2 regions of the Paenibacillus sp. FSL M7-0420 genome follow, and region 2 is predicted to be linked to the other one. Evidence: a T-box and tRNA genes for the amino acid it is inferred to sense, from the RefSeq annotation. Region 2 holds a T-box; the other holds one or more tRNA genes.

Evidence for each region. A T-box is a leader RNA that pairs with one kind of tRNA and senses whether it is charged. The one in region 2 lies ahead of pheS (phenylalanine--tRNA ligase subunit alpha), so its partner is inferred to be a tRNA-Phe.
Region 1: it encodes a tRNA-Phe, which carries the amino acid that the T-box ahead of pheS (phenylalanine--tRNA ligase subunit alpha) is inferred to sense. The anticodon was not compared.

What each region holds. Positions count from the first base shown of each region.
Region 1 covers NZ_JBBOCJ010000001.1:6,162,583-6,168,277, forward strand. Annotated here, with positions in the region: gene MKX51_RS26320 (SDR family NAD(P)-dependent oxidoreductase) at 1-128, opposite strand, end outside; gene MKX51_RS26325 (helix-turn-helix transcriptional regulator) at 179-1,207, opposite strand; tRNA gene MKX51_RS26330 (tRNA-Leu) at 1,368-1,446, opposite strand; tRNA gene MKX51_RS26335 (tRNA-Cys) at 1,476-1,549, opposite strand; tRNA gene MKX51_RS26340 (tRNA-Gly) at 1,558-1,632, opposite strand; tRNA gene MKX51_RS26345 (tRNA-Gln) at 1,639-1,713, opposite strand; tRNA gene MKX51_RS26350 (tRNA-His) at 1,733-1,808, opposite strand; tRNA gene MKX51_RS26355 (tRNA-His) at 1,857-1,932, opposite strand; tRNA gene MKX51_RS26360 (tRNA-Trp) at 1,960-2,033, opposite strand; tRNA gene MKX51_RS26365 (tRNA-Tyr) at 2,040-2,125, opposite strand; tRNA gene MKX51_RS26370 (tRNA-Thr) at 2,132-2,207, opposite strand; tRNA gene MKX51_RS26375 (tRNA-Phe) at 2,223-2,298, opposite strand; tRNA gene MKX51_RS26380 (tRNA-Asp) at 2,432-2,509, opposite strand; tRNA gene MKX51_RS26385 (tRNA-Met) at 2,588-2,661, opposite strand; tRNA gene MKX51_RS26390 (tRNA-Val) at 2,694-2,769, opposite strand; tRNA gene MKX51_RS26395 (tRNA-Glu) at 2,808-2,882, opposite strand; tRNA gene MKX51_RS26400 (tRNA-Ser) at 2,928-3,017, opposite strand; tRNA gene MKX51_RS26405 (tRNA-Asn) at 3,021-3,096, opposite strand; rRNA gene MKX51_RS26410 (23S ribosomal RNA) at 3,159-5,695, opposite strand, start outside.
Region 2 covers NZ_JBBOCJ010000001.1:1,717,303-1,722,997, forward strand. Annotated here, with positions in the region: gene MKX51_RS07300 (efflux RND transporter periplasmic adaptor subunit) at 1-275, opposite strand, end outside; gene MKX51_RS07305 (hypothetical protein) at 272-2,818, opposite strand; T-box leader at 3,039-3,315, shown strand; gene pheS (phenylalanine--tRNA ligase subunit alpha) at 3,375-4,409, shown strand; gene pheT (phenylalanine--tRNA ligase subunit beta) at 4,751-5,695, shown strand, end outside.

The DNA.
Region 1 (5,695 bases), 4.4 Mb from region 2:
TCATCATTGTTGCGTCCATTTATGAGAACATGAACACCTTCCCTGGCAAGTTCACAGGCGATCGCTTTTCCTATGCCTTTAGTTGATCCCGTTACTAAAGCTGTCTTGTTCTTTAATCCCATATCCATCTGTCTGCACTCCTTGTGTCTAAGATAGGGATCATATTACATCGTTTCGTCTACTCGGTAACTAGCATAGAGCGCCAATTATCTTGCGTGACGCGCCAATTGGCAGGAGTCTCCCCTGTCCATGCGCGAAAAGCGCGATAAAACGAATTTTGGTCCTCGTAGCCAATAAGAAAAGCGACCTCTTTGATCTCCAATGCAGGGTCTGCCAAGTAAGCAACGGCCATCTCCCGCCTCGTTTTCGCCAGCAGCTGCTTGAAGCTCCCGCCTTCTTCCGTCAGCCTGCGCTGTAAGGTACGCTCGCTCATCCCCAACTCGGAGGCTACGGAGTGGATATCGATTTTCCCTTGAGTCAGGCACCGTGAGAGAATCCACTGCACCTTAGTGCTCATTGTGAGCTGGCTCTGTCGCTCTTCCAGCGTACGATCCAAGGAGGGGGTCAGAATCTCAAGAAGTTCTTCATTGTACGACGTGAAGGGGCGATCCAGATCTTCGCGATTAAGCGTTAGCTGATTGCGCTCCGTCCCCGTCCGTACTCGACAGCCGAAGTAACCTTCAAGGGCTTGAACGTCGCCCATATAGTTAATGAATTCTACGGAATGTGCCTTAAGGAAACGGCCGGTTCCCCGGCGTCCGAGCTCAAGCAGGTAGGCGAGCGTAATGCCGACAAGCACCGGCGGTCCGGATAGCTCGGCATGCTGCCATTCCAATTCAATCGAATATAGCTCGCCTTCTTCCTGAATCCTCAAGTTTTCCGGGGGGCACAATTGCTTATAGCGCGCCATTCGGTTCAGCGCGTCCCGGTAATTGCGAGCGTGAAAGGTCGCCAAAGCAGCCGGCGGATATTGAGTTGTCTTGTATGCGGCCGCAAGCTTGACGATTCCCGTAGCGATGTCTCCGACTAGTTCGGAATAGGCTAGCCAGATCGAATAATATTGGGCGGTCGTGACTACCGGTTCGGTGATGATGGTTAGCGGCAGGCATGCCTTGCGTGCTACATCAATAGGTTCTACCCCTATTCCCTTCAGGCTGGTCCAGAAACCGGGCGCGATCTTAATACGGTCTGCGAAAGGGGCATTCATGGCTGTCGACCTCCAAGAACTAATTTCAATTGCAATGATCCACCAATCGTAGATCATTGATTCTTCTGATTATAGCCGATCGAAATAATAAGATCGGTGCAATAAATATAAAAAAGCTCATTAGAATTATTCTCTAATGAGCTGTCTGTTATTAATTTGATACCGGCGAGAGGACTCGAACCTCCACGGTTTCCCACTCGATTTTGAGTCGAGCGCGTCTGCCATTCCGCCACGCCGGCGTACTACATATATAATTCCAAAAAAATAATGGAGGTGCCACCCAGATTTGAACTGGGGATAAAGCTTTTGCAGAGCTTTGCCTTACCACTTGGCTATGGCACCACATGAAATGGAGCGGACGACGGGAATCGAACCCGCGACCCTCGCCTTGGCAAGGCGATGCTCTACCGCTGAGCCACGTCCGCATATAATGGCTGGGGATATAGGAATCGAACCTATGAATGACGGAGTCAAAGTCCGTTGCCTTACCGCTTGGCTAATCCCCAACATCTTATTAAATAAAAATGGGGCGACTGATGGGTCTCGAACCCACGAATGCCGGAACCACAATCCGGTGCGTTAACCCCTTCGCCACAGTCGCCATATGAAGCTTTTAAGTTGTATTGCTATGTAATTCTTATAAAAGAAATGGGGCGACCGATGGGTCTCGAACCCACGAATGCCGGAACCACAATCCGGTGCGTTAACCCCTTCGCCACGGTCGCCATATGATTCTTTTATATGAAATTACTTGGCAGGGGCAGCAGGAATTGAACCCACACCAACGGTTTTGGAGACCGTTGTTCTACCTTTAAACTATGCCCCTAAAAAATGGTGGAGGCTGATGGATTCGAACCACCGAACACGTACGTGAGCAGATTTACAGTCTGATGCGTTTGGCCACTTCGCTAAGCCTCCACGGTATGGTGCCGGCGAGAGGACTTGAACCCCCAACCTACTGATTACAAGTCAGTTGCTCTACCAATTGAGCTACACCGGCATATTAAGTTGTGTATGGTGGCGCGGGAGGGAATCGAACCCCCGACACAAGGATTTTCAGTCCTTTGCTCTACCGACTGAGCTACCGAGCCATAAAAGTAATTTTGTAAAGATGGCGGAACAGGGCGGGATACTCTTCACTCCGTTACGAGATTGCGAAGTATTCCTTACGATGCCTATGCTTCAACGAACCCAGGGAATTCTCATCCCTTAAGCCATTAAAAATGGCGGAACCGACGGGATTCGAACCCGCGATCTCCTGCGTGACAGGCAGGCATGTTAGGCCAACTACACCACGGTTCCAAATTAAAAGTACTTATGGGGTCCCCGGAAAGTATTCGGAATATGCTACAGAGCATCTCTTCACTTTGTGGGGATTAATTGCGGGGGCAGGATTTGAACCTGCGGCCTTCGGGTTATGAGCCCGACGAGCTACCGGGCTGCTCCACCCCGCGTCATTGTACAAAATCTATTCGGTTAAGATAGATGGTGGAGGCTGAGGGGTTCGAACCCCCGACCCTCTGCTTGTAAGGCAGATGCTCTCCCAGCTGAGCTAAGCCTCCATATATGACTCTCTCTTCCCGTCATTCAAAGAAGAAATTGGTGACTCGTATGGGATTCGAACCCATGTTACCTCCGTGAAAGGGAGGTGTCTTAACCCCTTGACCAACGAGCCATGCTATACAGTTATTTCCTTTCCCTTTTCAGGGAGGTAACGCTACGGAGAGAGAGGGATTCGAACCCTCGAGACGCTTGTGGCGCCTACACGATTTCCAATCGTGCTCCTTCGGCCAAACTCGGACACCTCTCCATATGGCTCCCCGAACAGGACTCGAACCTGTGACAACTCGATTAACAGTCGAGTGCTCTACCAACTGAGCTATCAGGGAATATACATATCAAGCTTGATCGCCTGAAAACTGAATCCGAAACGAATCTGCGTGTTAGAAATTTGGATAAGCCCTCGACCGATTAGTATTGGTCAGCTCCATGCATTGCTGCACTTCCACCTCCAACCTATCTACCTCGTCGTCTTCAAGGGGTCTTACTAATTGGGAAATCTCATCTTGAGGGGGGCTTCACGCTTAGATGCTTTCAGCGCTTATCCCGTCCGTACGTAGCTACTCAGCCATGCTCCTGGCGGAACAACTGATGCACCAGCGGTACGTCCATCCCGGTCCTCTCGTACTAAGGACAGCTCCTCTCAAATTTCCTGCGCCCACGACAGATAGGGACCGAACTGTCTCACGACGTTCTGAACCCAGCTCGCGTACCGCTTTAATGGGCGAACAGCCCAACCCTTGGGACCTACTTCAGCCCCAGGATGCGATGAGCCGACATCGAGGTGCCAAACCTCCCCGTCGATGTGGACTCTTGGGGGAGATAAGCCTGTTATCCCCAGGGTAGCTTTTATCCGTTGAGCGATGGCCCTTCCATGCGGTACCACCGGATCACTAAGTCCGACTTTCGTCCCTGCTCGACTTGTAGGTCTCGCAGTCAAGCTCCCTTATGCCTTTGCACTCTGCGAATGATTTCCAACCATTCTGAGGGAACCTTTGAACGCCTCCGTTACTCTTTAGGAGGCGACCGCCCCAGTCAAACTGCCCGCCTGACACGGTCCCCATACCCGCTAAGGGTACTAGGTTAGAACCTAGATACGATCAGGGTGGTATCCCAACGGCGCCTCCGCAGAAGCTTGCGCTCCTGCCTCACCGGCTCCCACCTATCCTGTACAGATCGTACCCAAATTCAATATCAAGCTGCAGTAAAGCTCCATGGGGTCTTTCCGTCTTGTCGCGGGTAACCTGCATCTTCACAGGTATTAAAATTTCACCGGATCTCTCGTTGAGACAGCGCCCAAGTCGTTACGCCATTCGTGCGGGTCAGAATTTACCTGACAAGGAATTTCGCTACCTTAGGACCGTTATAGTTACGGCCGCCGTTTACTGGGGCTTCGGTTCACAGCTTCGGATTGCTCCTAACCGCTCCCCTTAACCTTCCAGCACCGGGCAGGCGTCAGCCCGTATACTTCGCCTTACGGCTTCGCACAGACCTGTGTTTTTGCTAAACAGTCGCTTGGGCCTTTTCACTGCGGCCCCCTCGGGCTATTCACCCTACCGAGGCACCCCTTCTCCCGAAGTTACGGGGTCATTTTGCCGAGTTCCTTAACGAGAGTTCTTCCGCGCGCCTTAGAATTCTCTTCTCGCCTACCTGTGTCGGTTTGCGGTACGGGCACCTTCTCCTGACTAGAGGCTTTTCTTGGCAGTGTGAGATCATGACCTTCGCTACTGTAATTTTCGCTCCCCATCACAGCCCAGCCTTAATGATGTGCGGATTTGCCTGCACACCAGCCTCACTGCTTAGACGGACATCCATCAGTCCGCGTCACTACCCTCCTGCGTCACCCCATCGCTCATAGCGGATTACGGTGGTACAGTAATTTCAAACTGTTGTCCTTCGACTACGCCTGTCGGCCTCGCCTTAGGTCCCGACTTACCCTGAGCGGACGAGCCTTCCTCAGGAAACCTTGGGCTTTCGGCGGATCAGATTCTCACTGATCTTTTCGTTACTCATACCGGCATTCTCACTTGTATACTCTCCAGCGCTCCTTACGGTACACCTTCAACGTATATACAACGCTCCCCTACCCCAGATGCAACGCATCTAGCCATAGCTTCGGTGGTGTGTTTAGCCCCGTTACATTTTCGGCGCAGAGTCACTCGACCAGTGAGCTATTACGCACTCTTTCAATGGTGGCTGCTTCTAAGCCAACATCCTGGTTGTCTGTGCAACTCCACATCCTTTCCCACTTAACACACACTTGGGGACCTTAGCTGATGGTCTGGGCTGTTTCCCTTTTGACAATGGATCTTAGCACTCACTGTCTGACTCCCGGCAAGAAGTAAATGGCATTCGGAGTTTGACTGAGCTTGGTAACCCTTGCGGGCCCCGCACCCAATCAGTGCTCTACCTCCACCACTCCATTCACCGAGGCTAGCCCTAAAGCTATTTCGGGGAGAACCAGCTATCTCCGAGTTCGATTGGAATTTCTCCGCTACCCCCACCTCATCCCCGCATTTTTCAACATGCGTGGGTTCGGGCCTCCAGTGCGTGTTACCGCACCTTCACCCTGGACAGGGGTAGATCACACGGTTTCGGGTCTACGTCCACATACTTAAATCGCCCTATTCAGACTCGCTTTCGCTGCGGCTCCGGCTTCTCACCTTAACCTTGCATGTTAAACGTAACTCGCCGGTTCATTCTACAAAAGGCACGCCATCACCCATAGAAAGGGCTCTGACTTTTTGTAAGCACACGGTTTCAGGTTCTATTTCACTCCCCTTCCGGGGTGCTTTTCACCTTTCCCTCACGGTACTGTTTCACTATCGGTCGCCAGGTAGTATTTAGCCTTAGCAGATGGTCCTGCTGGATTCATACGGGGTTTCACGTGCCCCGCACTACTCGGGATCCGTCTCGGAGAGAACACAG
Region 2 (5,695 bases):
AGCACAGCACCTTTTTCAACAACATCGCCTTTCTTAACCATGACCGTATCGACCTTCCCGGCTTCTTTGGTACGGATGCTCTCGCTGTTGATCGCCGATACTGCACCTGAACCCGAGACACCCACCAGGATATCCCCCTTACTGGCAACTGCCGTATTCAGCGGAGCGGCATTGATCTGCCGGTTCTGATCCGGCCAGAGCCTATAGCCCGCAATCCCTGCAATAGCAACGAGGACTATCGCTGAAGCGATAATGATGATCTTCTTCTTATTCATTGTGCAGCTCCTTCGGGGGAAGAGGTGGTTGCTTTGGCGGTAACCTCAAGGGAATAGGCCTGGCTGGCGAGCTCTGTCCGCACTCCCTGGAATTCATCGTAGAATTTAAGGGCATAGGTGCCGGAGCTCAGATTTTTGAACAGGACGCTGGTAAGGGTCGTAGAATAAGAATTGTTTGTTCCCAGGGTCAAGTCGGTGCCGAGCATCAGTGCTTTCTCATGAGACTGTCCATAAGGATCTATAACCTGAAGGATGAGCTTATGCTGGTAAGCGCCTGTCTGATAGGTAGTATCCTGATTGAGATTGTAATTGAACGTCACTGCAATGCTGCTTGCACCCTTGGTGAGTTCCCCTGTAGAGCTGGTAACTGCCAGTGTATAAGGGAAGAGGGGGACAGAAGCCAGATTGGTCAAAGGGGTAACCTCTGCCGGTGTCAGTGTCAGCGCTGCCGTATTCACGTATCCCGTCGCAGCCGTTCCTGCGGCAGTCAGCTTGCCATCCGCAATCGCCTGGCTGATATACAGCTGAAGACCTGCGGTGTCCAGTGTGGCCGGGACTTTCGCCCAGAAGGTAACCAGTGTTTTGCCTTCAGGGCTGGTCGACAGCTCGGACTGGTTGGCGGTTGCTTCAAAATATTGCCCGTCAGCAGTCCTGAACTGCCCGTACAGACGGGCCAGATCTGCCTGCCGGACTTCGTCGCTGTTCATTTCCACTTCGCTGTACACCAGGTTCGAGCCGGTTCCTGTATACAGGAGGGTGGAACGTTCCTTCACGGTGGCTTTTTTGCCGGTGGCTGTGATCTTGAAGGCTTCCCCTGCAGCCAGCGGCGCTACACTCTTAACGGTACTGTCGCTTGTACTGAGAGAGAGGAATTGCGACACTTCTGTACCCTTGGTCTCCTGGAGGATGAGCTTGACTAGCCTGAAATCCAGAGTGTATGGAATATGGCCTTGAACCGTTATTTGAGTGCTGGCACCAGGGGCAAGGACTGAAGAGCTGTTGTCCGTATAAGTCTGCGAAGAGGAGCTGAGATCCTTCTGATCCACCAGGAGTATTCCTGTAAAAGCAGGCAAAGTAATGGTCTTGGACGTTGCATTGCGTATCGTTAGTACAGCCTGTACCAGATCCTCGCTGCCCCAAGGCAGACGCAGCAGGGAGTCCAGAGAGACAGCGAAGATACCATAGGTATTGGTTACGCTGGTCTCGGCAGCGAGATGAATCTGGCTCTCCGGCGTATAAGGGATGCGGAAATAGGCCACAGGCAGCGTTACTTTATCCGCGCTGGCCGCAGGAGCAATCATTTGCAGCTCCAGCGAATTCTGAGCCAGCTCCAGCGGAACATTCGCGCTCAGCTCAATCAGCTTCTCTTCCAGCGGCTTCAGGGTCAGGCTGCTCAAGGCAGTGGCCGTCACCGGGAAGCTATAGCCTTCCGCCGACTTGACGTTAAGCTCATAAGCAGGCAAAGTGACCGCTGTGCTGCCGGTATTTTTCACCCGGAGCTGATAGCTCCAGACGCCATTCCCGTTATCCGCATGCACATTTGCCTTCAGCAGCTGCATATCCACATTATTGCTGCCGATGGAGACCTTCTTGGTGTAGCCTGCCGCTACGGTGAAATCTGCCGTTACCGCAGCCGGAAGAGCGTAGGAAGAGACAGGCAGGTACAGCTTGAGTCCTTCATCCAGCTTGGCGATCTGCAGCGTCATCCGGGTGACATTCATGTAGGAGGGAATCTCGGTCATATAATAGAGCGTCTTCTTCTCCTGAGGCTGAAGCTTGAATTCGGGGCTGCTGTCATCCAGCGTAAGCGTGAAGACAGAGCCGCCCGAGGATTTCAGGTACAAGGTATAGCCCGGATCTGTAAGCACTTTGTTACCTAGATTGGTTAGGCTAAGCCCGACCTTGGCATAGACTTTACTGTTATATTTGTAGATTTGCACGGATTCGGCTTTGGTGCCGGCTGTAATACCGCCGAGTTCGACCTTTCGGGTCTCCCCTATCAGGGAAGACAGTGAGTAATTGGAAGGAATCGTGAACGTGCCTATACGCTGTTCATAATTAGCGGCGCTGAAATTCCAGCCGTATATGTTGATATTGAGTCCTTTGACTGAGGCGGCAGTTCCAATATTCGCATAGTATGTAAGACTGGTGCTTTGTTTAGCAGGGATTTTCTTGACCGCACTGTCTGCGCTGACCGGAATTCCTTTAATGATGCTGCCGCCCACAGTTACAACTTTGGAGAAATAGTCCGCCAGATTGACGCTGCTGCCGGCAGTGTTGGTATAGGTAAGCGTGTAGGTGAGAATATTACCGCCGGTTTGGCTCTGAATCCCTACATGGCTCAGCTTCACCTGAAGCGCGGTGCCGAGCTTGAGCGCACTTAGACCGTTAAGTGTGGAGACTTCCGTGACCGCGCTTGCTGCTGTGGCAGCCGTTGAACCGGATGAAGCGGCATAGGCCGTGGTTCCCGTGCTGCCTGCGGTTTGACTTGCGGCAAATGTGCTGAGCAGCAGCAGAACAAATGCTTTTTTTCGTGTAAGCATGTAATTTCCTCCTTGTATGATCTCTTAAGGGAAAATATCAACATTGACTGAATGTCCGCTGAAAAAAAAGCCGTCAAACCGCGCTGAAGCTTAAAGGGAGCTTAAAAGAAGATAAAAAATAAGCGGAAGGTGCGCGGCTTGTCAAACGGGCAGTTTTTGCATATAATAGATGGGCATATCTTCCCAAGTGGAGGATCGAAGTGCAGAGGTTATAATCCGCATACATGCAATGATGGAGAAGAGTACGCAGTGCCTGGCTTACAGGGAGGAAGCGCCGTAGATTGAGAGCGTTTCTAAGAGAGCAGAGCTGCCGAAGTTCACTCCGGAGCAGTTCCCTGAATGTGCTTGAAGAGCGCTAGTAGGGGGGACCGGCCGCAGACCGTTATTTCTGTATAAAGTGAGACAGGTCTTTGCCGCACCGAAAGAGGGAATATTGCTCTTAAGGGAAGCGTACGGCCGTCTAACAAGGGTGGTACCACGGTCTTTTCGTCCCTTTACCGGGAGGAAAGGCCTTTTTTTGTTGAACAATATGAGATTTGAGGGGGCAGTACAAGCCATGAAAGACAAATTGGAAGCACTGAAGGCTGAGGCGCTGACGAAGCTGCAGGCGGTAAACGATCCGCAGATTCTGAATGACCTTCGTGTCAAATACCTTGGCAAAAAAGGCGAGCTGACAGAGGTTCTGCGCGGTATGGGCGGACTAAGCGCGGAGGAGCGTCCGGTGATCGGCCAGGTGGCCAATCTGGTGCGCAGCGCCATTGAAGAGGTGATCGGCGCCAAGCAGGAGCTGTTCCAGCAGCAGGAGACAGAGAGCCGTCTGAATGCGGAGAAGGTCGATGTAACCCTGCCGGGCCGCGGCCTGCCGCAGGGCGGCATTCATCCGCTGAGCCGGGTGATCCAGGAGATCGAGGATATTTTCATCGGCATGGGCTTCCAGGTTGCAGAAGGACCAGAAGTGGAGACGGATTATTATAACTTCGAGGCGCTGAACCTTCCGAAGAACCATCCGGCCCGCGACATGCAGGATTCCTTCTATATCACGGAAGATATTCTGATGCGTACCCAGACCTCGCCGGTACAGGTGCGTACCATGCAGGCCATGAACGGGGAGACTCCGGTCAAGGTCATCTGTCCGGGCAAGGTGTTCCGCCGTGACGACGACGATGCGACCCACTCCTTCCAGTTCCATCAGATTGAAGGCCTGGTGATCGGCCGCAATATCCGCATGAGTGACCTCAAGGGTACCCTGCAGCAGTTCACCAAGGAGATGTTCGGGCCTGCGGCGGGCATCCGCCTGCGCCCAAGCTTCTTCCCGTTCACCGAGCCTAGCGTTGAGGTGGATGTAAGCTGCTTCAAATGCGGCGGCGAAGGCTGCCGTCTCTGCAAGCAGAGCGGCTGGCTGGAGATTCTCGGTGCCGGTATGGTGCACCCGAATGTGCTGCGGATGGGCGGATATGATCCGGAAGAATACAGCGGCTTCGCGTTCGGCATGGGCGCTGAGCGGATCGCGATGCTGAAATATGGTATTGATGACATCCGTTATTTCTACACGAATGATATGGGCTTTGTGAAGCAATTCAAGGGTATTTAGGGATTTGGCGGGTGTGTGCGGGGGCGGGACGGATATTGTTAAGCCGGAGGGATGACGGCAGTGCTAATTAAATGACTGCGATTGAAGGACCGGAGGGGAATTTTGGAACTGTAGGAGCGGTAGCGTCCGCCTTTAGGATTGGATTTCTACTGCGGCCGGCAGTGTAATCAGGAAATTCAATCCTAACAGCGGCCGGAAGTCCAAAACTTCTCTGTAGGAACACTGCAATGCAGAATTTTGTTGCGCGAAGTTGACGTGGGCTTGTTTATATCCGCTTCCGCGCCCCGGCGCAGGCCGGCATGGAGATCAATACATCTGAAACAAAAAGGAAGTGTGCGATTATGAAAGTATCAACCGCCTGGCTGGCCGATTATATATCGCTGGAAGGGGTGACCGCAGATGAGTTGGCGGATAAAATCACCACCGCCGGCATTGAGATTGACGGAGTAGAACGCCGCAACAAAGGGATTTCCGGGATTGTGACCGGCTACGTGAAATCCAAGGAGAAGCACCCGGACGCCGATAAGCTGAACATCTGTATCGTCGATGCAGGGCAGGGTGAGGATCTGCAGATTGTCTGCGGAGCTAAGAATGTCGCAGCGGGCCAGAAGGTTCCGGTCGCGCTGGTAGGCGCCAAGCTGCCGGGCCTGGAGATCAAAAAAGCCAAGCTGCGCGGCGTGCTGTCGCAGGGGATGATCTGCTCGGCCAAGGAGCTGGGCCTGAACGACAAGCTGCTGCCCAAAGAGCTGCAGGAGGGCATTCTCGTGCTGCCGGAGCAGACCGAGGTGGGCCAGGATATTCTCAAGCTGCTGGGTCTGAATGACGAAATCCTTGATTTCGACCTGACGCCGAACCGTTCCGACTGCCTGAGCATGATCGGTGCCGCTTATGAAGTAAGCGCAGTGCTGGGCCGTGAGCTGAAGCTGGCTGATCCGGCGGCAGAGCTCGTGGAAACGGGCGGGAAGGCTGCGGACTCCATCACGGTTACCATTGAGGACGAGGCATTCTGCAGCCATTACGCCGTGCGTTATATTGCCGGAGTGAAGACCGCGCCGTCCCCGCTGTGGATTCAGAACCGCCTGATGGCGGCCGGGGTACGTCCGATTAACAATATCGTAGACATCACCAACTATGTGATGCTGGAATACGGACAGCCGCTGCATGCATTTGACGGCGGGCAGGTCCAGGGCGGAACCATCGGTGTACGGTTTGCCCATGAAGGGGAAGGACTGGTTACCCTTGACGGACAAGAGCGCAAGCTGGAGCCGCAGATGCTGGTGATTGCA